3 regions of the Mesorhizobium sp. ArgA1 genome follow, and region 2 is predicted to be linked to each of the others. Evidence: predicted binding sites of a transcription regulator. Region 2 holds the regulator's gene; each other region holds the start of a gene.

Region 1 (7,545 bases), on a different contig from region 2:
GACGGGAAAGCCCGACGCCGAAATGCTGCAGCTCGCCGAAGCGCTGATCAAGCAGAAGGAAACCACCTTCGACCCGAAAAACTATGAGGACCGCTACGAGATCGCACTGATGTCGATGATCCGCGAAAAGCTCAAGGGCCACAAGCCGATCATTGCGGCGGCCCCGGAACGCGGCAATGTCATCAACCTGATGGATGCGCTGAAGGCCAGCCTCTCGCAATCGGCCAAGCCTCCGGCCAAGTCGAAGAGCAAAGCCGATGAGGCTGAGAAGCCGGCCGCCAAGGCAAGCGCTGCAAAGAGTGGAGCAGGTGCTGCCAAGGAAAACCCGTTGAAGGCCAACCTGCTCAAGGCCGTCGGCAAGAGCAAGGGGTGACGGCGCCCACCGGTATAACCTCCGGCGCCGTCTTCGGCACCATCGGCGCGCTGGCGGCATTTCCGCTGCGGCTCGCCGCGCGCGAGGTCGAACGCCGGCACGGCCAGTTGCGGCGCGGCGTCACCAGGCGCACCAGCCATGTTGTGTTCGGGCGCACGCTGCTTGCCAAGGCCGGCATGGCGAAGGCCGGCGATGTCGAGATCGAACGCCGCGTCTCCGCCGAGCGCGCCGCCGGGAGAATACTTCTTAGCGAGAACGGCTTCCTGCGCCTGCTCGGCTTGATGAAGGCGCCGGAGGCGTCTTCGCTGTCCAGGCAGTCGCTCATCGACCAGTCGAAACTGTCGGGCGCCGATCTCGACCTGCTCAGCCTGTTCGACGCTTTCGAGCATGATGGCGAACCCTACTCCTTCCGCGATCTCATCCTCGCCCGCAAATATGCCGGGCTGGTGGCCGGCGGCGCCTCATGGGGCGCGATTGCCCGCTCGGTGCACCGCTCCGGTCCGGTCGCCTCGCTCACCGCCAAGTCCCTCAATGTCGGCTCGCAGCATGGCCGGCCCGATGCGATCTATCTCGAAGGCGGCCAGAGCGAACTCGACGGCCAGTTGCTGTTCGATCTCGGCAGCGCAAGTTCTGCCGGCGACGATCCGCTGGAGGACTTGTTCGCAGAGGCTGAAAGCGCTGAAGAGCAGGGCGACCACGAGCAGGCCGCGTTCCTTTACCAGCGCTGCCTCAGCATCGATCCGAGCGACGCCATCGCCGCCTTCAACCGCGCCAACTGCCTGCGCGGCGCCGGCCGTGTCAGCGAGGCCGCTCATGACTATGCAAGGGCGATAAAGCTCGACCCGGCCTTCGTCGAGGCGTGGTTCAACCTCGCCGGCCTGATGAGCGACGAGGGCAAGATCGCGTCGGCGCGCCGGCACCTGCAAAAGGCGGTCGCGCTCGACAAGACCTATGCCGATCCGGTCTTCAACCTCGCCCGTCTGGAGTTTGACGCCGGCAATCTGGCGGAGGCCCGGCGGAACTGGGTGCGCTATCTCGAACTCGACGCGGATAGCGAATGGGCGCGGACTGCGCAGAAGGGAATACAGTTCGTGGATTTGCAGCTGGCGGGGGAGAGAGATGTTCGCGCTTGAGCACCCCCCTCTGGCCTGCCGGCCATCTCCCCCGCAAGGGGGGAGATCAAGCGCTTCGCGGCCTTCGCCTATCTCCATCGTTGGGCGGTTGGGCAAGGCGCCTGAACCGCCAATCTCCCCCCTTGCGGGGGAGATGCCCGGCAGGGCAGAGGGGGGTGTGACGGAACTCGGCCTCAGCAGGAAGGCCACCTCATGACCAGCTTCCTCTTCGACGGCTACGACACAGCCCCGGTCACCATCCTGCTGGCGCATGGCGCCGGCGCGTCGATGGACTCGCCTTCGATGACCGCCACCGCCAGGGCGCTGGCAGCGGCCGGCTTCCAGGTCGCGCGCTTCGAATTCCACTATTTGGCGGCCCGCCGCTACGGCCACCGCAAACCACCGCCACGGGCCGAGACGGTCAACCCCGAATACGTCAAGGCGATCGCCGATCTCAGGGCCAGGGGCGTGACCGGGAAGCTCATCATCGGCGGCAAGTCGATGGGCGGGCGCGTCGCCTCGATGGTCGCCGACGAGATGTTCGCCAAAGGCGAGATCGCCGGCCTCATCTGCCTCGGCTATCCCTTCCATCCGCCGGCCAAGCCGGAGCAACTGCGGACGAAGCATCTTGTCGGCTTGAAGACGCCGACGCTGATCTTCCAGGGCACGCGCGACGAGTTCGGCGCCAGGGAAGAGGTCGCGACCTACGGTCTTTCCGATGCAATCGAGGTCATCTGGCTGGAGGACGGCGACCACGATCTGAAGCCGCGCAAGGCAATCTCCGGATTCTCGACGGCGGATCATCTGAAGACGCTGGCGGAAACTGTGAAGGCATGGGCGGACAGGATCGCCTCCTGATCGCCGCCCCAAGGCAGACCGATGAAACTCGCCTCCTTCAACATCAACAATATCAACGGCCGGTTGCAAAACCTCATGGCATGGTTGGCCAAGGCCAAGCCAGACGTCGTCTGCCTGCAGGAACTGAAGGCGCGCGACATGCAGTTTCCGCGCACGGCCTTGGCCGATGCCGGCTACGGCGCGGTGTGGAAGGGCGAGCCGACCTGGAATGGCGTCGCCATACTCGCGCGAGGATCCGAACCGGTGCTGACCCGTGACGTCCTGCCCGGCGATGAGGCCGACAGGCAGAGCCGCTACATCGAGGCGGCCGTGAACGGTATCGTCGTCGCCTGCCTCTATGCCCCCAATGGCAACCCGCAACCGGGGCCGAAATTCCAGTACAAACTGGCCTGGCATGAAAGGCTGGAGGCGCATGCCGGTGAGCTGTTCGACACCGGCCTGCCGGTGGCGCTGGTCGGCGACTACAACATCGTGCCCGAGCCGCGTGACATCTACGCCACCCGCTCCTATGACGACAATGCGTTGGTGCAGCCGGAGAGCCGCGCATCGTTCCGGCGGCTGCTCGAGCAGGGTTGGACCGATGCGCTGCGCAAGAAATACCCGAAGGAAACGCTCTACACATTCTGGGATTACCGCCGTAACCGCTGGCCGCGCGACGCCGGCTTGAGGCTCGACCACATTTTGCTGTCGAAGAAACTGGCGCGCCGCCTCACTGCTGCCGGCATCGATCGCGATGTTCGCGGGCAGGACGGCGCCAGCGACCACGCGCCGGTGTGGGTGGAATTGAAGTAGCAGCGTGAGGTCAGCCACTTTCATCCTTGGAATTTTGCGCTACGCGTTTCGTTGCTAGTTTCGTGACAGGGCGGCCGCAGACCACGCGGCCTGGGGAAGAGAGCCAATGAACAGGGGTGCCGACAGGCTGCTCGCGCTGGTCTTGCTGGTGGTCGGCGTCGTCTGTTTCGCCATGCAGCGTCTGGCGCAGGCCGATCCGAGCATCGCAGCATCCTTTGCCTCCCTGCGCCTGGTTGCCTTGTTTACGGCCGGCGCGGTCTGCGTGATCGGGGCGCTGTTGTTCTTTGCCGGCCTGTTGCCGCGCGGCCCGAACCACCTGTCCGGAGCCCCATTGTTTGGTCGGGCAGCGGAGGTGCAAAACCCCGGCAGGCCGCGGCTGCGGCGAGCCTTCCTGGTTCTGCCGGCGATTGTCGTTCTGGCGCTGCTGGCAGACCAGTTCGGCCCGTGGCCCGCAGCTGGCCCGGGCGCTGAGGTAGCCGCCCCGAACGAACCCAAAGCCGAGCCGAAGGGCCAGGATGTCGCCGGCGTCCCGCCGGACCTGATGACGCCGCCGGCGCCGCCGAGTTCGCCGCCTGTCGCCACGCCGCCCGCGCAAACCCCGCCTGAGCAGGCAGCAAAACCTCCGGCAATGGCGGAGCCTGCGCCGCCGCCTGCACCGGAGCCGCCGCCCGAGGTCGCTCTTGCTCCGGCGACACCGCCACCGGAAGCAGCTCCGCCGCCGGCTCCGGCCTCGCCCCCACAAGCCGCACTTCCTTCGCCACCGGAAACCGTGGCGACCTTGCCGCCGGCCGAACCGCCGCTGCCGACCGAGCCCGACGGCCACCGCGATGCCGTCGTCTGGCTCGCCGTGTCAGCTGACGGCCGCGACATCATGAGCGCCAGCACCGACCACATGATCAAGCTCTGGGACATCGCCGGCAAGCGGCTGATCCGCAACCTTGGTGAACACAAGGACATGGCGCGCACGGCGCTGTTCATGCCCGACGGCGCCACCGCGCTGACCGCCGGCGACGACGGCGAAATCGTGCTGCGAAAGCTTGCCGACGGCACGGTGCTGCATGTCTTCTCATCGGGCGACAATGGCGGCGTCAGAAAACTGGCGATCAGCCAGGACGGCAAGAGCGCCGTCAGCGGCCACGACACCGGCAACGTCATCGTCTGGGACCTCGTCAACAAATCCGCGCTGCATGTGATGACCGGGCACGACTGGCCGATCAGCACAGTCGCCATCTCGCCCGACGGCACGCGCGCGCTCAGCGGCTCCATCGACGGCACGCTGAAATTCTGGGATGTCGAAAGCGGCAAGCAATTGCGCAGCTGGCACGGCCACGAACAAGGCGCGTATGGCGCCGTCTTCACCGCCGACGGCCATCATGTCATCACCGGCAGCGGCGATTACACGATCAAGCTCTGGGATCTCGACACCTTCAAGGAGGTGCGCCGCTTCGAGGGCCACGAAGGCACCGTCTACACGCTGGCGCTGTCGGCCGACGGCAAGCGCCTGGCTTCCGGCTCGCTCGACGGCACGGCGCGGCTATGGGATGTCGACACCGGCAGCCAGATCGCCATGTTCGACAGCCGCACCGGTCCGATCTACGCCGTCGCCTTCGCGCCCGACGGCACGCTGCTCACCGGCGGCGACGACCGCACCATCAGGGACTGGCCGGCAGCGGACGGCGACGGCGAGATACTGTTCGCCGGGGCGCCGGAATAGCGGGGGACGTGTTGGTCGGTTGGAGCAGGCGTGCATAACGGCTGATCCCCCACACCTGGGAGAAGGCCGGCAGCCAGCTTCGTTCAATCCTGTTTCTCAACCAGCTTTGGACTACGCGAGAATGTGAGCGGTCCTAGCAAGATTCTGTCATACAACAGACATCGGCAGCGAATACCAAAAACTGTCTTTTATCAGTCAATTTTGGAGGTCACTTATGCTTCGCCCCCTCATCGCGCTTGCCGTTACGACAAGTCTTGTCAGCGCTGCTGGCGCAGCCACGATCTATCCGCTCGACCGCGCCACGATCCTCGCCCAGTCTCCCTTCGACCTGAAGGTCGAATTCGACAAGGTCGTCACCCCCGACCAGGTCACGGTGACGATCAACGGCAAGCCGGCCGAAGAGGTTCTCGGCAAAAAAGTCGAGTTCGTGGAGAAGGAAGAGGGGGTCGATGCCTCGGCGATTCTGATCCGGGCCGCCAGCATCAGCCAGCCCGGCACCTATGAGATCGAAGCCAAGGCCGGCGACGAGACCAAGTCGGTCAAATGGGAGGTGTTCGGAACTTCCGCGACGCCTCGTGCCAAGAACGTCATCTTCCTGCTCGGCGACGGCCTCTCGGTCGCGCATCGCACCGGCGCGCGGATCATGTCCAAGGGCATGACCGAAGGCAAGGCGAACGGTCGCCTCAACATGGACGACCTCGACCATATGGCCTTCATCGGCACGTCGTCGACCAATGCCATCGCCACCGACAGCGCCAACACCATGTCGGCCTACATGACCGGTCACAAGACGGCGGTGAACGCGCTCGGCGTCTATGCCGACCGCACGAAGCCCAGCCAGGACGATCCGAAGGTCGAGACCATCGCCGAAGCTTTGCGGCGCACCGGCAAGAAGTCGATCGGCGTCATCTCGACGGCCGAGGTCGAGGACGCCACCCCCGCAGCCGTCGTCTCCCATACGCGCAGCCGCAGCGACAAGGCCGACATCGTCGGCATGTTTTATCAGACGCAGCCTGACGTCATCCTCGGCGGCGGCTCCGCCTATTTCCTGCCGCAGAGCACGGCCGGCTCCAAGCGCAAGGACGACACCGACTACATCGCGAAATTCCGGGATGCCGGATACGCCCTTGCCACCGACAAGACCGAACTCGAGGCCGCGTCCAAGACCAACACCGGCAAGATCCTCGGCCTGTTCCACACCGGCAACATGGACGTCACGCTCGACCGCGATTTCCTCAGGAAGGGCACCGTGGAAACCTTTCCCAATCAGCCGGGCCTGGTCGAAATGACCAATGTAGCGCTCGGTGAACTGTCGAAAAACCCGGACGGCTTTTTCCTGATGGTCGAAGGCGCCTTGATCGACAAGATGTCGCATCCGATGGACTGGGAGCGCTCCATGGTCGAGGTCATCGAGTTCGACAAGGCGGTCGGCGTTGCCATGGAATTCGCCAAGACCCACCCCGACACGATGATCGTCGTCACCGGCGACCACACCCACAGCGTCTCCATCTTTGGCACCATCGACGACAACAAGCCGGGTCCTGAGATGCGCGACAAGGTCGGGGTCTATGCCGACGCGGGCTTCCCGAATTACGAGGACAAGAATGGCGACGGCTATCCCGACAGCGTCGATGTCTCGCGTCGTCTGGCGATCTTCGGCGCCAACTTCCCCGACTACTACGAGACCTTCCGTCCGAAGCTCGACGGCCCGTTCGTGCCGACGGTGCAGAACGAGGCCAAGGAATACGTCGCCAACGAGAAGTACAAGGACGTACCCGGCGCCGTGCTGCGCAAAGGCAATTTGCCGAAGAATGCCGAAAGCGCTGTCCACGCCGTCGATGACGTCGTGCTGCAGGCAACCGGCCCAGGCGCCGAAGGCTTCAAGGGCTACATGGAAGAGAGCGACGTTTACCGCGTGCTGGCCGATGCCTTGGGACTTGCGCCGGCGACGAACTGAGCCGCGCGGGCTATGATTGATTCCGGCCGCTCCATTCGCTTTCGCAGGGATGCGGATGAAGCGGGCCGGGACGGCGGTTCGGGCGCTGACGGCGCCCGGGCCTGTCGACAAGGAGGACTACGGATCATGGCGTGCAGACCGATTACCCGCCGCGGCACGCTGCTCGGTTCGGCTGCGGTCTGTTTTTCCTGGGCTTTGCGCGGCGCGGCGGCAGCCGCCGCGCCGCTCACCTTCGATGACCTCTACGGCAAGATCGGCGTGCTGGGCATGACCTTCTCCGACAAAGTCAAAAGCCTTGCCGGCCATGACGTCACCATGCAGGGTTTCATGGCGCCGCCGCTCAAGGCCGAGGCGAAATTCTTCGTCCTGACCGAGATACCGATGGCGCTGTGCCCGTTCTGCTCATCCGACGCCGACTGGCCCGACAACATCGTCGTCATCTATCTCGACCAGGCGCAAACCTTCGAACAGGCAAACGCTCTCATTGAAGTGGCAGGCAGGCTGGAAACCGGCTCCTGGACCGACCCGGAAACCGGCTTCGTCAGCCTTTTGCGCATCGTCGACGCGCATTTCCGCCGGGCGTAGCGATCATGCTTGGCCTGTCCGTCCGCGATTTGCGGGTCTCCTTCCGCGACCTCGAGAAGCCTGCGCTTACCGTGCCCGCGCTGGACATCCGACCTAGTGAAAAAGTCGCCGTCACCGGGCCCTCGGGATCGGGCAAGACGACGTTCATCAACAT
Region 2 (7,545 bases):
CTTCGCCTTGAACACTTCGCGGGCCTGCATGCGGCCGACTTCCTTGTTGTCGAAGGTCAGGTAGAAGACGTCCTTGTTCTCGATCAGGCGATCATAGCCGACGACCGGGATGCCTTCATCCAGCGCCTTCTGCACCGCCGGGCCGATGGCCGAGGCGTCCTGCGCCAGGATGATCAGCGAGTTGGCGCCCTGCGAGATCAGGCTTTCGACGTCGGTCAACTGCTTGCCGGGATTGGACTGCGCGTCGGCGGAAATGTACTTGTCGCCGGCCGCCTCGATCGCCGCCTTCATCGCCGCTTCGTCGGTCTTCCAGCGCTCTTCCTGGAAGTTCGACCACGACACGCCGATGACCTTGTCCTTCGCCTGCGCGACCGACACCAGCGTCAGCGACATGGCGACACCCGCCAGCATGGCGGCTGCAAATCTGTTCATGATAATCCTCCCTGCGCCGCGCGCGGCGCGACAAAACTGGCCCGAAGGCCGGCACACAGAGGCTCTATTTTTTCGAGCCTCGAAAAAATACTGGTCCAACGGCGAGACCCTGTCAACATCGATTCTGATGGAATCTGATGGCCTCAGTGAATTTTTTCGGGACTCGCAATAAACAATGACAGCGCGGCCTGCTTCTGCCAATATTTGCTGGTGTCACCGACCGCCCTCACTATCATGAGGCGGGAGGAGGACCGGGAGGAAACAAAAAAGATGTCGGTTGGAATCCGCCACGACGATCTGCGCCGTCGCAACCGTGCGATGGTGATTTCGGCCGTGCGCCGGGCCGGCCAGCCGTCGCGCACCGAGATCGCGGCGACCACTGGCCTCAGCCATTCGACCATATCGGCAATCTCGTCCGACCTGATTGCGGAAGGCATCCTGGCCGAGAGCAAGCCAGGCGAGACCGGCGCGCTGAAACGCGGCCGGCCGCAAGTCGGCCTGGGCCTCAATCCGGAAGCGGCGGCGGTGATGACCGTGGTGCTGTCGCTTAATTTCCTTTCCGTCACTGTCATCGACTATGCCGGCCAGGTGGTCGCCGAGGAGCAGCGCCGGCTGGATACGTTGACCATGCCGCGCGACGAGCTGATCGGCGAATGCACGGCAATCGTGCGGCGGCGGCTCGAGGACCCCGACCTCGATGTCCAGAGCATCGCCCGCATCGCCATGGGCATCCAGGGCATCACCGATTCGCAGGCGCGCGCCATGCTGTGGTCGCCGATCACGCCGCTGACAGACATTGCATTCGCCGACATACTGGAAGCGGAATTCGGCATACAGGCCACCATGGAAAATGATTGCAACATGATGGCGGTGGCGCTGCAATGGCGCCAGCCTGAGCGCTATCGCGATGATTTCATCGCCATCCTGCTCTCGCACGGCATCGGCATGGGGCTGGTGCTGAAGGGCGAGCTGTTCACCGGCACCCATTCGTCGGGCGGCGAGTTCGGCCACATGATCCATCGGCCCGGCGGCGCGCTGTGCCGCTGCGGGCGGCGCGGCTGCGTCGAGGCTTATGCCGGCAACTACGCCATCTGGCGCAGCGCCAAAATGATGAGCGAGGATGCCGAACCGGTCGATGTCGGCGACGCCGACATGCGGGCGTTGGCTGCACGTGCCCGCGAGACCGATGGCCCCGAGCGCGAAGCCTACCGCAAGGCCGGCGAGGCGCTCGGCTTCGGCCTCGGCAGCCTGTTCGCGCTGATCGATCCGGCACCGGTCGCGATGGTCGGCGTCAGCGCCGCCGCCTTCGACCTGATCGAGCCGGCGCTGCGCGGGGCGATCGCCCAGACCGCCGGCGGCCAGCACTCGAAATCGATCTCTTTCGACACCGAGCCGAACGAATTGCCGCTGATCCGCGAAGGCTGCGCCATGCGCGCGCTGACCTTTGTCGACCAGGAGATTTTCGCGCCGGGCGTGCAGGCGCGAGCGGGCGCTGGAAAGAGCGTTGCCTGATCAGTCTTCCCTGATCGCATACCCCGCGCCACGGATGGTGCGGATCACATCCGGCATGCGGCCATTGTTGACAGCTTTGCGCAGGCGCCCGACATGCACGTCGACCGTGCGCTCGTCGATATAGATCGTCTCGCCCCAGACATTGTCGAGCAACTGGCTGCGCGAGAACACCCGGCCGGGGTGGCGCATCATGAATTCGAGCAGCCGGAACTCGGTCGGCCCCAGCCGTATCTCGCTCTTCTTGCGGTAGACGCGGTGCGACTCGCGGTCGAGCACGATGTCGCCGACCTTGAGCACGCTGGACAGAACTTCGGGCTTGGCGCGGCGCAGCAGCGCCTTCACCCGCGCCATGAACTCCGGCGTCGAGAACGGCTTGACCAGATAGTCGTCGGCGCCGGTGGACAGGCCGCGCACGCGGTCGCTCTCTTCGCCGCGCGCGGTCAGCATGATGATCGGCAGCCGCTCGGTCTCTGGCCGCATCCTGAGCCGGCGGCAGAGCTCGATGCCCGACACCGCCGGCACCATCCAGTCGAGCACCAAGAGATCCGGCACGTTTTCCTGCAGCCGGATTTCGGCCTCGTCGCCGCGTGTCACCACCTCGACCTGGTAGCCTTCGGATTCGAGGTTGTAGCGGAGCAGCACGCCCAGCGGCTCCTCATCCTCCACGACCATGATGCGTGGCGCAATCATCAGCAGTTCACCTTTATCAGGGCGATGTGGCCATCGCCGTTTCGTCCTGCTTCGGGCGATTGGCGGGCAATTGCTGGCCGGTCAGCACATAATACGCATTTTCGGCAATGTTGGTGACATGATCGCCGATGCGCTCCAGGTTCTTGGCGCAGAACAGGAGATGCGTGCAGGCCGTGATGTTGCGTGGGTCTTCCATCATGTAGGTCAAAAGCTCGCGGAACACCGAGGTGTATTTGACGTCGATGCGCTCGTCGTCATTCCTGAGCTTCGCCAGCGCTGCCGCGTCTGCCGCAGCATATTCCTCGACAACCCCCTGCACCTGGATCAGCACCAGCTGCGCCATCGCATCGATGGAATGCGACAGGTCGCGCGGCGTGACGCTCAAGCCGACGGTGCCGACACGCTTGGCGATGTTCTTGGCGAGATCGCCGATGCGTTCGAGGTCTCCGGCCATGCGGATCGAGCCGACCACGGCGCGCAGATCGTTGGCCATCGGCTGGCGTTTGGCGATCAGCGTGATGGCGCGGTCGTCGAGTTCGCGCTGGCGCGCGTCCATGATGGCGTCGTCGGAAACGACGCGCTGCGCCAGCGCATTGTCCGAAGTGAGCAGCGCCTTGGTCGAGCCGCTCACCATCGAGCCGGCCAGATCGCCCATGTCGCGGATCAGCTTGCTGATCTGCCCCAGTTCTTCATCGAAGGATGCGACGGTATGTTCACCCATGATCCTGGTCCTCGTGCCTGAAAATTCAACCGCTGGACGGCTCAGCCGAAGCGGCCGGTAATGTAGTCCTGGGTGCGCTTGTCGTCGGGGTTGGTGAACATCTTGTCGGTGGCGCCCTCCTCGACCAGGTAGCCGAGATGGAACATCGCCGTGCGCTGCGACACGCGCGCCGCCTGCTGCATCGAGTGCGTGACGATGACGATCGTGTAGTTCTGGCGCAGTTCGTCGATCAACTCCTCGACGCGGGCGGTGGCGATCGGGTCGAGCGCCGAGCAGGGCTCGTCCATCAGGATCACTTCCGGCGACACGGCGATGGCGCGCGCGATGCACAGACGCTGCTGCTGACCGCCGGACAGGCCGGTGCCGGGCTCCTGCAGGCGGTCCTTGACCTCGTTCCAGATCGCCGCCTTCTTCAGGCTGGATTCGACGATCTGGTCCATGTCGGACTTGCGCTTGGCCAGCCCATGGATGCGCGGACCGTAGGCGACGTTTTCGTAGATCGACTTCGGGAACGGATTGGGCTTCTGGAACACCATGCCGACACGGGCGCGCAGTTCGACGACGTCGATGCTCTTGTCGTAGATGTCGTCTTCGTCCAGCGTGATCTTGCCGGTCACCCGCGCCGAATCGATGGTGTCGTTCATGCGGTTGAGGCAGCGCAGGAAGGTCGACTTGCCGCAGCCGGACGGGCCGATCAGCGCCGTCACCTGGTTCTGTCGGACGTCGAGGTTGACGTCGAACAGCGCCTGCTTCTCGCCGTAGAACACGCCGACCTTGTCGCCGCGCATCTTGATGACTTCGTTCGACTTGGCGTTCATTTTGTCGCCCACTGCGTTTTCAAGGGACTGTTCGGTCATGATGTTCATACCAAATTGCCTTTTTTCTACCAGCGCCGCTCGAACCGGCGCCGAAGCACGATCGCGGTGATGTTCATGGCCATGAGGAAGACGAGCAGGATGATGATGGCGCCGGACATGCGCTCGACAAAGGCGCGTTCGGCCTCGTTTGCCCACATGTAGATCTGCACCGGCAGCGCGGTCGCCGGATCGAAAGGCGTCTTCGGATAGTCGGCGACGAAGGCGACCATGCCGATCAGAAGCAGCGGCGCTGTTTCGCCGAGCGCACGCGCCAGGCCGATGATGGTGCCGGTCAGGATGCCGGGGGCGGCAAGCGGCAGTATGTGCTGGAACACCATCTGCATCTTCGAGGCGCCAAGGCCAAGCGCTGCCGAGCGGATCGACGGCGGCACCGCTGCAAGGGCGGCGCGCGTCGCGATGATGATGGTCGGCAGCGTCATCAGGGTGAGCACCAGGCCGCCGACGAAGGCGGCCGAGCGCGGCATGCCGAGGAAGTTGATGAACACCGCGAGGCCAAGCAGGCCGAAGACGATCGATGGCACCGCCGCCAGATTGTTGATGTTGACTTCGATCAGGTCGGTAAAGCGGTTCTTCTTGGCAAATTCCTCGAGATAGATCGATGCGGCGACGCCGATCGGCAGCGCCAGGAGAAGCACGATCACCATCATGTAGAACGAGCCGATGATGGCCACGCCCATGCCCGACGTCTCAGGCCGGCTGGAGGCGCCATAGGTGAAAAGGCCGGTGTTGAAATGTTCGGCCATCGCGCCGTCGGTCTTGAGCTTGTTCATCCACTCGATCTGCTGGTCGGAGACCTTGCGGCGCGCCTCCTCGACGCCGAGATCGATCTGGCCCTTGAAGGCCGAGTCGAGATTGGCCGCCGCCAGTATATTGACGTCGCGCGTCGTGCCGATCACTGACGGATCGGCCATGACGATGTCGCGCAGCTGGACGCGGGCGCCTTCCGACAGGAAGCCCTTGAGCTTCAGCATCATCGGCTTGTTGGCCGGATCGATGCCGAGCTTGGCGACCAGCGCGCTGTCGGCAAGCTTGGGATAGTTCGCCTTGATCAGCACGCTCGGATCGGTGGCGCGCTTGTTCGACGGGTCAATGACCTTCTCGTCAAAAGTGATCGGCAGCGTCACCGTCGTCTGCCAGAAGGCCGTGTAGCCTTTCGAGACGATGGTGATCAGCATGATGGCCAGGAAGGCCAGGCCGACCGAGATCGCAATCATACCGTAGATGCGGAACCGGCGTTCGGCGGCATAGCGCGCCTTCAGCCCGATGTCGCGGCGCGGACGCGCAACCGCACCCGCCATCGTGTCCAGGGGAATGTCGGTCATTCGTACTGCTCCCGGTACTTGCGCACGATGTAGAGGGCGACGATGTTCATCACCAGCGTCAACGCGAACAGCGTCAGGCCGAGCGCGAAGGCGACCAGCGTCTGCGGCGAGTTGAACTCGAGGTCGCCGGTCAGCTGGTTGACGATCTTGACGGTGATGGTCGTCATCGCCTCGAATGGATTGGCGGTGAGATTGGCGGCAACGCCGGCCGCCAGCACGACAATCATCGTCTCGCCGATGGCGCGCGACGCCGTCAACAGGATGGCGCCGACGATGCCGGGAAGTGCGGCCGGCAGGATCACCCGCTTGATCGTCTCGGAGCGCGTCGCGCCGAGGCCGAGCGAGCCGTCACGCATGGCGCGCGGCACCGCGGTGATGATGTCGTCGGACAGCGAGGACACGACCGGGATCAGCATCACGCCCATCACCAGGCCGGCGGTGAAGATGCTCTGGCCCTGGATGAAGGGCGAACCGCCGGTGAGTGCCGCCGACAGGTCGCGCAGGAACGGTCCGAGCGTGACCACGGCGAAGATGCCGTAGACGATGGTCGGGATGCCGGCCAGCAGTTCCAGCGCCGGCTTGACCACCGAACGTACGCTGCGCGAGGCATATTCGGACATGTAGACCGCCGACATCAGCCCGACCGGCACGGCCACCACCAGGGCGACGGCGGCGATGTAGAGCGTGCCGGCGAGCAGCGGGATCAGGCCGAACTGGCCCTGGCTGCCGCCGGAGCCGGCGGCGGCGAAACGCGGATCCCACACGGTGCCGAAGAAGAAGCTCATCGGCGACACGCTTTCGAAGAAGGTGATGGTCTGGAACAGCATCGACAGCACGATGCCGACCGTGGTCAGGATGGCGATGGTCGACGCCGCGAGCAGCCCCCACAGCATCAGCCTCTCGACATTGTTGCGCGCCCTGGCGCGCGGCGCGATCTGCCGCAGCGCATAGAAGGCGCCTGCGACAGACAAGGCCAAGGTGACGACGGCGCCGAACAGGCCGAGCCTGTCCTGGACCGTGTTCGCATCGGCGGCGATCGGGATCATGTAATCCTGCGTATCGCTGGCCAGCGCCACGCCCTTGGCGATGAGCAGCGGCTGCAATTCAGTGAAGGTGGCGGGAAGCGGCGTGGCGGCATCGAGCCGGCGCAGGCCCTTGGCGAGGCTCTTCACCAAGCTGACGTCGAGCGCTTCGCTGGCGACCTTGGAGTCGACAGTGCGCTCGGGCAGGGCGGCGTGGATGTGCCGGTCAAGATAAAAGGACGAGCCGATGTCCCAGACGGCGAGCAGCAGGACGGCAGGCAGGACGGCGAGCAGAAAGGCCCACCAGCCGTGATAGTGGGCGCGCGAATGCGGCTTTACCTTGCCGGTATCGTGCGCCGCGGCGCGCTGGCGGCCGATCACGAAGGCGACCACGCCGATGACAACGACTATGGCGAGTACGAGCAAGGACGACATCACCCACCCCTGGGAAAGTTCAGATCGCCGCCGCCGTTGCGGCAAGCGGCGAAATCAGGGCGCGGATTTGGTCCGCGCCCCGATCCGGTCAGTCGATTACATGGTCTTTCCGGCGGCGAAGGCGTCGCGCTGGCTCTGACGCTCGGCGTCGGGAGCCGAAACCAGGCCGTACTGCGCGAGCGGGCTTTCCGGGCCGATCATCTGGTCGTCAAGGAAGAACTCGACATATTCCTTGAGGCCGGGGACGACGCCGAGATGCGCCTTCTTGACGTAGAAGAACAGCGGGCGCGACACCGGGTAGGTGCCGTCGGCGATCGTCTCGGTCGAAGGCACGATGCCTTTCACGGTGGCGACCTTCAGCTTGTCGGCATTGTTCTCGTAGAAGGCGAGGCCGAACACGCCGACGCCGGTCTTGTTGGAGTCGATGCGGGCGAGCGTCTCGGTGTAGTCGCCGTCGATGTCGACAGCCTTGCCGTCCTTGCGGATGGCGATACAGGTCTTGCCGATTTCCTTGTCGTCGGCGATGCCGGTGG
Region 3 (7,545 bases), on a different contig from region 2:
CACGATCTTGCCGCGTTCGGAGATATAGCGCTGCAGGAGACGCACGTCCTTGTAGTCGATCTTGGGCGCGTTGGCGCCGGAGAACGGGCAGGTCTTGCGGCGGCGATGGAACGGGCGCCGGGTCGGGATCTGATTGATGTCGACCATTATTCTGCACCCCCTTCAACACCTTCGCGCGGACGGCGCGGACCACGATCGCCACCGGCGTCGCCGAACGAGCGCGGCGGACGATCGCCACGATCGCCGCGATCACGGTCGCCGAACGAACGCGGGCCACGATCACCACGGTCGCGGTCGCCGAAGCCGCCGCGTTCCGAGCGCTCTTCGCGCTTCTGCATCATGGCCGAAGGGCCTTCCTCATGCGCCTCGACCTTGACGGTCAGGAAACGCAGCACGTCTTCGGACAGACCCATCTGGCGCTCCATCTCGTTGAGCGCTGCCGGCGGGCAGGTGAGGTCCATAAGCGTGTAGTAAGCCTTCCGGTTCTTGTTGACCCGGTAGGTGAGGGACTTCAGTCCCCAGTTCTCGACCCGGCCGACGGACCCGCCATTTGCGGAGATGACGCCCTTGTACTGTTCGACAAGCGCATCGACCTGCTGCTGCGAGAGGTCCTGCCGGGCAAGGAACACATGTTCGTATAGAGCCATAGTGGTTCAGTGCCTTTCTTTCGTTTCTCTCCCGGATCCTCGCGGCAAAAGCCTCTGCAACTTCTCTGACCCGTTGGTCCCAAAAGGGCGGGGAAGAAAGGAGCATTTCGAGACGGTCGAGAGCGGAGACACGGGAGGCGGAAGCGCTTCTGGCTTCACACGAAGGTTTTGGGCAAAACCTCCGGCCCTCCGTTCAGCCCCCAGCAAGGACCGGCAGATTGCGGGCGTCTATACAGCAATTTGGCTGGAAGGCAAGGGTAGGGCACCGGCGAGCGGGCCGCTTGAGGCGTGCCACTCGAAAAAATGCCAATATATCTCACATGAGCGGCTCGGCTCGCCCCGTCTATTCAGCTTGTATGGGCGACGACCTTGTCCACCGTTTCAGGGAAGAAGTCGGGCGCGGCCTTACGCTTGCCGAACATCATGTCGTACTGGATCAGCCGGAAATCGTTGATCGCCGGATCGATGTCCTTCTGCCGCGCCCAGTCGGGCGTCGCTTCGCCTGACGGCGTCAGCAGAAGGTTGCGGTCGACGACACGGTAGCGTTCGCGCAGCGCGCCGAGGAAGCCGGTGTAGTAAGGGTGCGTGATCCCGGCCGTGGTCAGGATGTGGTAGGGCAGGAAGGCTGGGCTGACCGCGCCCATATCCTGCGCCGGACCGGTGCGGTTCGACCAGATGATCAGCGGCGTCTGGTGGTGCTCCAGTGCGGCCTCCGGCGTAGCCTCCCTGCGCGGCGCGACATTGTCTTTCAGGAAGCCGGTCTCGACATAGACGGGGCCGAGCGGCGGCAGATGGTCGCCGAAGAAGGCGATGACCGTCGGCCGCTGGCGCTTCTTCGCCCAGTCGATCAGCCGCTCGAGGCCACGGTCGGCATCGGCCGAACCCTCGGCATAGCTGAGCAGCGATTCCCGCGCCCATGTGCTGATCGGTGCCGCGACCTTGTGGGTCGGATTGTAATAGCGGTACGGCTCGTAGGGGCCGTGGTTCTGCAGGCTGACGGCGAAGAAGAACACCGGATCTTCGCTGGCGTCGGCCTCTGCGATGATCTCGTCGGTCATTGCTGCGTCGGAGGCCAGCGGCCCGCGCTTTTGCAACGGCGGCAGCGTCTCTTCCGAGCGGAAATCGTTGAAGCCGAAATCGGCATAGACCGCGCCCCGGTTCCAGAACCAGTTGGTGCCGGGATGGATGGCGCGCGCGCGGTAGCCTTCGCTTTTCAGGAAGGTCGCGAGCGACGGCGTCGGCGTGCGCACATATTGCTGATAGGGGATCGAGCCCGCCGGCAGGAAGGCATTGGAAAAGCCCGTCAGCGCCTCGAATTCGATGTTGGCGGTCATGCCGCCGAATTCGGGCGAGAACATATAGCCCGAGCGCAAAGCCCGAACATTGGGGATGGGGTCGGGCGTGATGGTGACGCCGGGCAGCTTGGTCGGATCCCAGAAGGATTCGCTCATGACGATGATGATGTCGGGTTTCTCGTCCGGCACCGAGGCTGTCACATCCGGCCTGTCTATCGCGTCGATTGCCTTGTCGGAGTAACCGGCCGGTGCGGAGACATGCGCCATCGGCACGTTGAGCGCGAAAGCCAGGGCAAAGCCGTTGGAGGCGTAGTTCTCCTTCTGGTCCCACATGATCGGGATGATCTGCAGCCGGTCGCGGGTCCACGAGAAGGTGGCATAGTCCATGATCGAGACGAAGAAGGCGAGCAGCGGCACTGCCAGCGTCAGCCGCGCCAGCCGCCCCTTGCGGCTGAGGATCGGCACTTTGCGGCGCCATAGCCGCCAGCCATAGATCAGCAACGACAGTCCGGCGACGATGCCGACCGCCATGGCGAGCGCCGTCCAGGGCCGCTCGCGCACCAGCAGCGGCATCAACGCCATGATCTGGCGCGAATAGAGGAAATCGGTCGGGTAGAGCGGATCGCCGAGATAATGCGACTTCTGGTGCCCGACAAAGGCCAGCGCCAGGGTCAGCGGCGCCACGATCATCAGGCTCTGGTGGCTGCGGCCGAGCACGGCGTCCAGTCCTATCAGCACCAGCGCAAAGACGATGATGGTGGTCCAGCCCGGCTTGAAGGGCTGCAGGAAGAAGTCGACCGTGCCGAAGAAATCGCCGCGCACGATCCATTCGATGGCGAACACCAGGACGGCGGAGGCAAGCAGAGTGGCCAGACCGTAGCGGATGACAGGCCATCTGCGCCCCGGCAGGTAGCCGGTGGACGGATCGTCTTCCAAGAACTGTGGCGCGGGTACGGCCGCGCCTTTCCTGATCCTTGCCACTTTTCTTTCCCCGGCCCAAGCAACGCGTTTTTCCACTCGCGTCACCGTTCTGTCATAGAACTGTCATTCAAATGCTAGCGCCTGTGGCGGAAATAAGAAGAGCCAGCAAACGATTCGTGAGCGGTTTTCATCAGGAGTGATCGGCAAAAAGCCTGTCGGAACAGGGACTCGGGGGCTGGCTTCCGTCTCGACCAACGGCCGAAATGCCGCCAACGGGCTTGACTTGGCGGTCCGCCTTGCGTCACAGGCAGGAAAAATCAGCCGCTGGAGAGAGCCCAAATGGCCGTTGCATTCACCTTTCCGGGACAGGGCAGCCAGGCTGTCGGCATGGGCAAAGACCTCGCCGACGCCTTCCCCGAGGCGCGCAGGGTCTTTGAGGAAGTCGATGATGCGCTGGGTGAAAAGCTGTCGAAATTGATCTGGGAAGGCCCGGAAGAGACGCTGACCTTGACTGCCAATGCCCAGCCGGCGCTGATGGCGGTGTCGCTGGCCGCGGTGCGGGCTCTGGAAGCGCGCGGCTTTTCGCTGAAGGACAAGGTGTCCTACGTTGCAGGCCATTCGCTCGGTGAATACTCGGCCCTTGCGGCCGCCGGCTTCGTCTCGGTCGCCGATGCGGCCCGGCTGTTGCGCATCCGCGGCAATGCCATGCAGGCGGCGGTGCCGGCCGGCGAGGGCGCCATGGCGGCGATCATCGGCCTGGAACAGCCCGATGTCGAAGCCGCTTGCACCGAAGCCGCCGCCGGGTCCGGCAAGGTCTGCCAGATCGCCAACGACAATGGCGGTGGGCAGCTGGTGATCTCCGGCGCCAAGGCGGCGGTGGAACTCGCCGCGAAACTGTGCACCGAAAAGGGCGCCAAGCGGGCGCTGATGCTGCAGGTCTCCGCGCCCTTCCATTCGGCGCTGATGGCGCCGGCGGCCAATGTCATGCGCGAGGCGCTGGCGGGCGTGACCAGGAATACACCGGTGGTGCCCGTCGTCTCCAATGTCACCGTGACCCCGACCAGCGAGCCCGACGAAATCTCGCGGCGCCTGGTCGAGCAGATCACCGGCCGCGTGCGCTGGCGCGAAACGGTTGAGTGGTTTGGCGCCAACAGCGTCGCAACCCTTTACGAGATCGGCGCCGGCAAGGTGCTGTCGGGTCTGGCGCGGCGTATCAACCGCGACATCGCCACATCGGCCATAGGCACGCCGGCCGATGTCGAAGCGGCGCTGGCGGCATTGGGCTGACAGGCTGGCGATTTGGCGGCACCTATGCAAAGGGTGCGCTCTGAGATCAGGAGATAACAATGTTCGAACTGACCGGCCGCAAGGCGCTCGTCACCGGCGCATCGGGGGGCATTGGCGAAGCGATTGCCCGGGTGCTGCATGCGCAAGGTGCCATTGTCGGCCTGCACGGCACCCGCATCGAGAAACTGGAGACCTTGGCTGGCGAACTCGGCGACCGGGTAAAGCTGTTTCCAGCCAATTTGTCGAACCGCGACGAGGTCAAGGCACTTGGCCAGAAGGCGGAAGCCGAGCTCGAAGGCGTCGACATACTGGTCAACAATGCCGGCATCACCAAGGACGGCCTGTTCGTGCGCATGTCGGATGCCGATTGGGACAGCGTGCTTGAGGTCAACCTGACCGCCGTGTTCCGGCTGACCCGTGAACTCACCCATCCGATGATGCGCCGCCGCCATGGCCGCATCATCAACATCACCTCGGTTGTCGGCGTCACAGGCAATCCCGGCCAGACCAATTACTGCGCCTCCAAGGCCGGCATGATCGGCTTTTCCAAGTCGCTGGCGCAGGAGATCGCCACCCGCAACATCACCGTCAACTGCGTCGCCCCGGGCTTCATCGAATCGGCCATGACCGACAAGCTCAACGACAAGCAGAAAGATGCGATCATGGCCGCGATCCCGACACGACGCATGGGCACGAGTGTTGAAGTGGCGTCTGCCGTCGCCTATCTCGCCTCCAACGAAGCCGCCTACGTCACCGGCCAGACCATCCATGTCAACGGCGGCATGGCGATGATTTGACGGGATATGGCCGGTTATAAGAAGACACGGCCGGCTTGTGAAAAGAGACCATTTCGCCTTGGACCTTAGCCAATTTTCGTGTAATGCGGCCCGCAACCCGGCGGTTCGGGCAAAAACCGGTCCGGCACCGTTGCGTTTCCGGCAGGACCATCTTTCAGCTTGATTAGCGGCATTCTGCCCGCTAACGAAGACAGACAAACAAAAGACGAGGATGCCCCAAATGAGTGACACCGCAGAGCGCGTCAAGAAGATCGTCATCGAACATCTTGGCGTCGATGCCGACAAGGTGACGGAGCAGGCGAGCTTCATCGATGATCTGGGCGCGGACAGCCTCGACACGGTCGAACTCGTCATGGCGTTCGAAGAAGAGTTCGGCGTCGAGATTCCGGACGATGCGGCCGAGACCATCCTGACCGTCGGCGACGCCGTGAAGTACATCGACAAGGCTTCGGCCTGACGCTATCCGCAGTCATCACCGGGGAGGACCTGCGATGAGGCGTGTCGTCGTCACGGGCCTTGGCCTGGTTTCGCCATTCGGCATGGGCTTCGAGCACAGCTGGAAGGAACTTCTGACCGGCCGCAGTGCTGCCAAGCGCGTCACCGAGTTTGAAGTGGAAGATCTTGCCTGCAAGATCGCCCACGTCATTCCCCGCGGTGACGGCACCAACGGCACGCTTAACCCCGAAGCCGTGCTTGAGCCCAAGGAACTGCGCAAGATCGGCGACTTCATCCTTTACGGGATTGCGGCCGCCGACGAAGCGCTGAAGGATTCCGGCTGGGAGCCCGGCACCGAAGCCGAGCGTTGCGCCACCGGCGTCATGATCGGCTCCGGAATTGGCGGCCTCGAGGGCATCGCCGAGAATGCGCTGATCCTGCACGAGCGTGGCCCGCGCCGCATCAGCCCGTTCTTCATTCCTGGAAACATCATCAATCTGGTGTCGGGCCAGGTGTCGATCCGGCACGGGCTGAAAGGCCCAAACCACGCCGTCGTCACCGCCTGCTCGACCGGCGCGCACGCCATCGGCGATGCCGCCCGGCTGATCATCTTCGGCGATGCCGACGTGATGCTGGCCGGTGGCGCTGAAGCGCCGGTGACCAGGCTCTCGCTTGCCGGCTTCGCCGCTTGCCGGGCATTGTCCACCGACCGCAACGACACGCCTGAAAAGGCCTCGCGTCCCTATGACCGGGACCGGGACGGCTTTGTCATGGGCGAGGGCGCCGGCGTGGTCGTTCTGGAAGAGCTCGAACACGCAAAGGCGCGCGGCGCCAAGATCTATGCCGAGGTCACCGGCTACGGCCTGACCGGCGATGCCTATCACATCACCGCACCTGCCGAAGACGGCGACGGCGCCTTCCGCTGTATGACGGCGGCGCTTAACCGGGCCAAGCTGACGCCCGCCGACATCGACTACATCAATGCGCACGGCACCTCGACCATGGCTGATACGATCGAGCTCGGCGCCGTCGAGCGGCTGGTCGGCAATGCCGCTTCGAAGATCTCGATGTCGTCGACCAAGTCGTCGATCGGCCATCTCCTGGGGGCAGCGGGGGCCGCTGAGGCGATCTTCTCGATCCTCGCCATCCGCGACAACATCGCGCCCGCCACCATCAATCTGGACAACCCGGAACGCGAAACCGCGATCGATCTGGTAGCAAACACGCCACGGCCCCGCCAGATCGACGTGGCATTGTCCAACTCCTTCGGCTTTGGCGGCACCAACGCTTCGCTGGTCTTCCAGCGTTATATCGGCTGATTGCGGTATCGACCGGCGCGCCAGCGGTCTGTCGTCAATTTTGCCATATTCGAGCCTACTCTGCCGCTGGGGATTCGTCGCATCGGCCTGAAGGCGCTTTTTTTGAAGCACGATGCGTAGGCTTGAAATGTTAGGGCACGCTGTGCGTCCAACCGGACGCATGGTCGCTCTAAGAGATCAGATGGTAGGGCGCTTATGAACACCAATCCGGGCGGCAGCGGACAATTCGGACAAAACCAGAAGACCGGCCCGATCGTGCCGAAGACTGCGGCCGAGGCCTTGCGGCCGGAAGCCGGCACACCGCCGCCGAAGCGCTCTCGCGCCTCGCGCAGCCAGGTCGTCGTGTTCATGAACTTCGTCATCTCCGCTGTGATGTTGATGATCCTCGCCGCCGGCGTTTCGCTTTATTTCGGCAAGCAGGCCTTCAACGAACCGGGCCCGTCGGCCGCTGGCGACACCTTTCTGGTCAAGCCGAACACCGGCGTCCAGGATATCGCCGACCAGCTCGAACGGCGTGGGTTGATCAGCGACGCCCGCATCTTCCGTATTGGCGTGCGCGTCTATGGCAATGACTCGGCGCTGAAGGCTGGCGAATACGAGGTCAAGCCGCGCGCCTCCATGCGCGATATCATGGAGCTTCTGAAGAGCGGCAAGTCGGTGATGTATTCGCTGACCATTCCCGAGGGGCTGACGGTCGAGCAGGCGCTGCAGCGCGTTGCCGAGCAGGATGCGCTGACCGGGGACATGCCGGCGACCACGCCGGCCGAGGGAAGCCTCGCCACCGATACGTTGCGCTTCACCCGCGGCGCCACGCGCCAGCAGATGGTCGACAAGCTGCTCGCCG

The links. Region 2 encodes PhoB, which activates phosphate uptake and scavenging genes when phosphate is short. Its sites were predicted from a motif close to TGTCATNNANCTGTCAT; they were not measured.
Region 1: the regulator PhoB is predicted to act here: its motif matches at 4,995-5,011, upstream of ACWGTI_RS20050 (alkaline phosphatase).
Region 3: the regulator PhoB is predicted to act here: its motif matches at 2,974-2,990, upstream of ACWGTI_RS17885 (LTA synthase family protein).

The regions. Positions count from the first base shown of each region.
Region 1 covers NZ_JBSKBQ010000009.1:102,446-109,990, forward strand. The annotation lists gene ku (non-homologous end joining protein Ku) at 1-373, shown strand, start outside; gene ACWGTI_RS20030 (tetratricopeptide repeat protein) at 370-1,506, shown strand; gene ACWGTI_RS20035 (alpha/beta hydrolase family protein) at 1,699-2,343, shown strand; gene ACWGTI_RS20040 (exodeoxyribonuclease III) at 2,365-3,135, shown strand; gene ACWGTI_RS20045 (WD40 repeat domain-containing protein) at 3,242-4,849, shown strand; gene ACWGTI_RS20050 (alkaline phosphatase) at 5,064-6,806, shown strand; gene ACWGTI_RS20055 (hypothetical protein) at 6,933-7,391, shown strand; gene ACWGTI_RS20060 (ABC transporter ATP-binding protein) at 7,397-7,545, shown strand, end outside.
Region 2 covers NZ_JBSKBQ010000001.1:1,315,833-1,323,377, forward strand. The annotation lists gene xylF (D-xylose ABC transporter substrate-binding protein) at 1-432, opposite strand, end outside; gene ACWGTI_RS06440 (ROK family protein) at 703-1,944, shown strand; gene phoB (phosphate regulon transcriptional regulator PhoB) at 1,945-2,634, opposite strand; gene phoU (phosphate signaling complex protein PhoU) at 2,651-3,355, opposite strand; gene pstB (phosphate ABC transporter ATP-binding protein PstB) at 3,397-4,221, opposite strand; gene pstA (phosphate ABC transporter permease PstA) at 4,239-5,555, opposite strand; gene pstC (phosphate ABC transporter permease subunit PstC) at 5,552-7,012, opposite strand; gene ACWGTI_RS06470 (substrate-binding domain-containing protein) at 7,109-7,545, opposite strand, start outside.
Region 3 covers NZ_JBSKBQ010000007.1:174,362-181,906, reverse strand. The annotation lists gene rpsR (30S ribosomal protein S18) at 1-147, opposite strand, end outside; gene rpsF (30S ribosomal protein S6) at 147-647, opposite strand; gene ACWGTI_RS17885 (LTA synthase family protein) at 995-2,923, opposite strand; gene fabD (ACP S-malonyltransferase) at 3,203-4,150, shown strand; gene fabG (3-oxoacyl-[acyl-carrier-protein] reductase) at 4,210-4,947, shown strand; gene ACWGTI_RS17870 (acyl carrier protein) at 5,168-5,404, shown strand; gene fabF (beta-ketoacyl-ACP synthase II) at 5,439-6,701, shown strand; gene mltG (endolytic transglycosylase MltG) at 6,897-7,545, shown strand, end outside.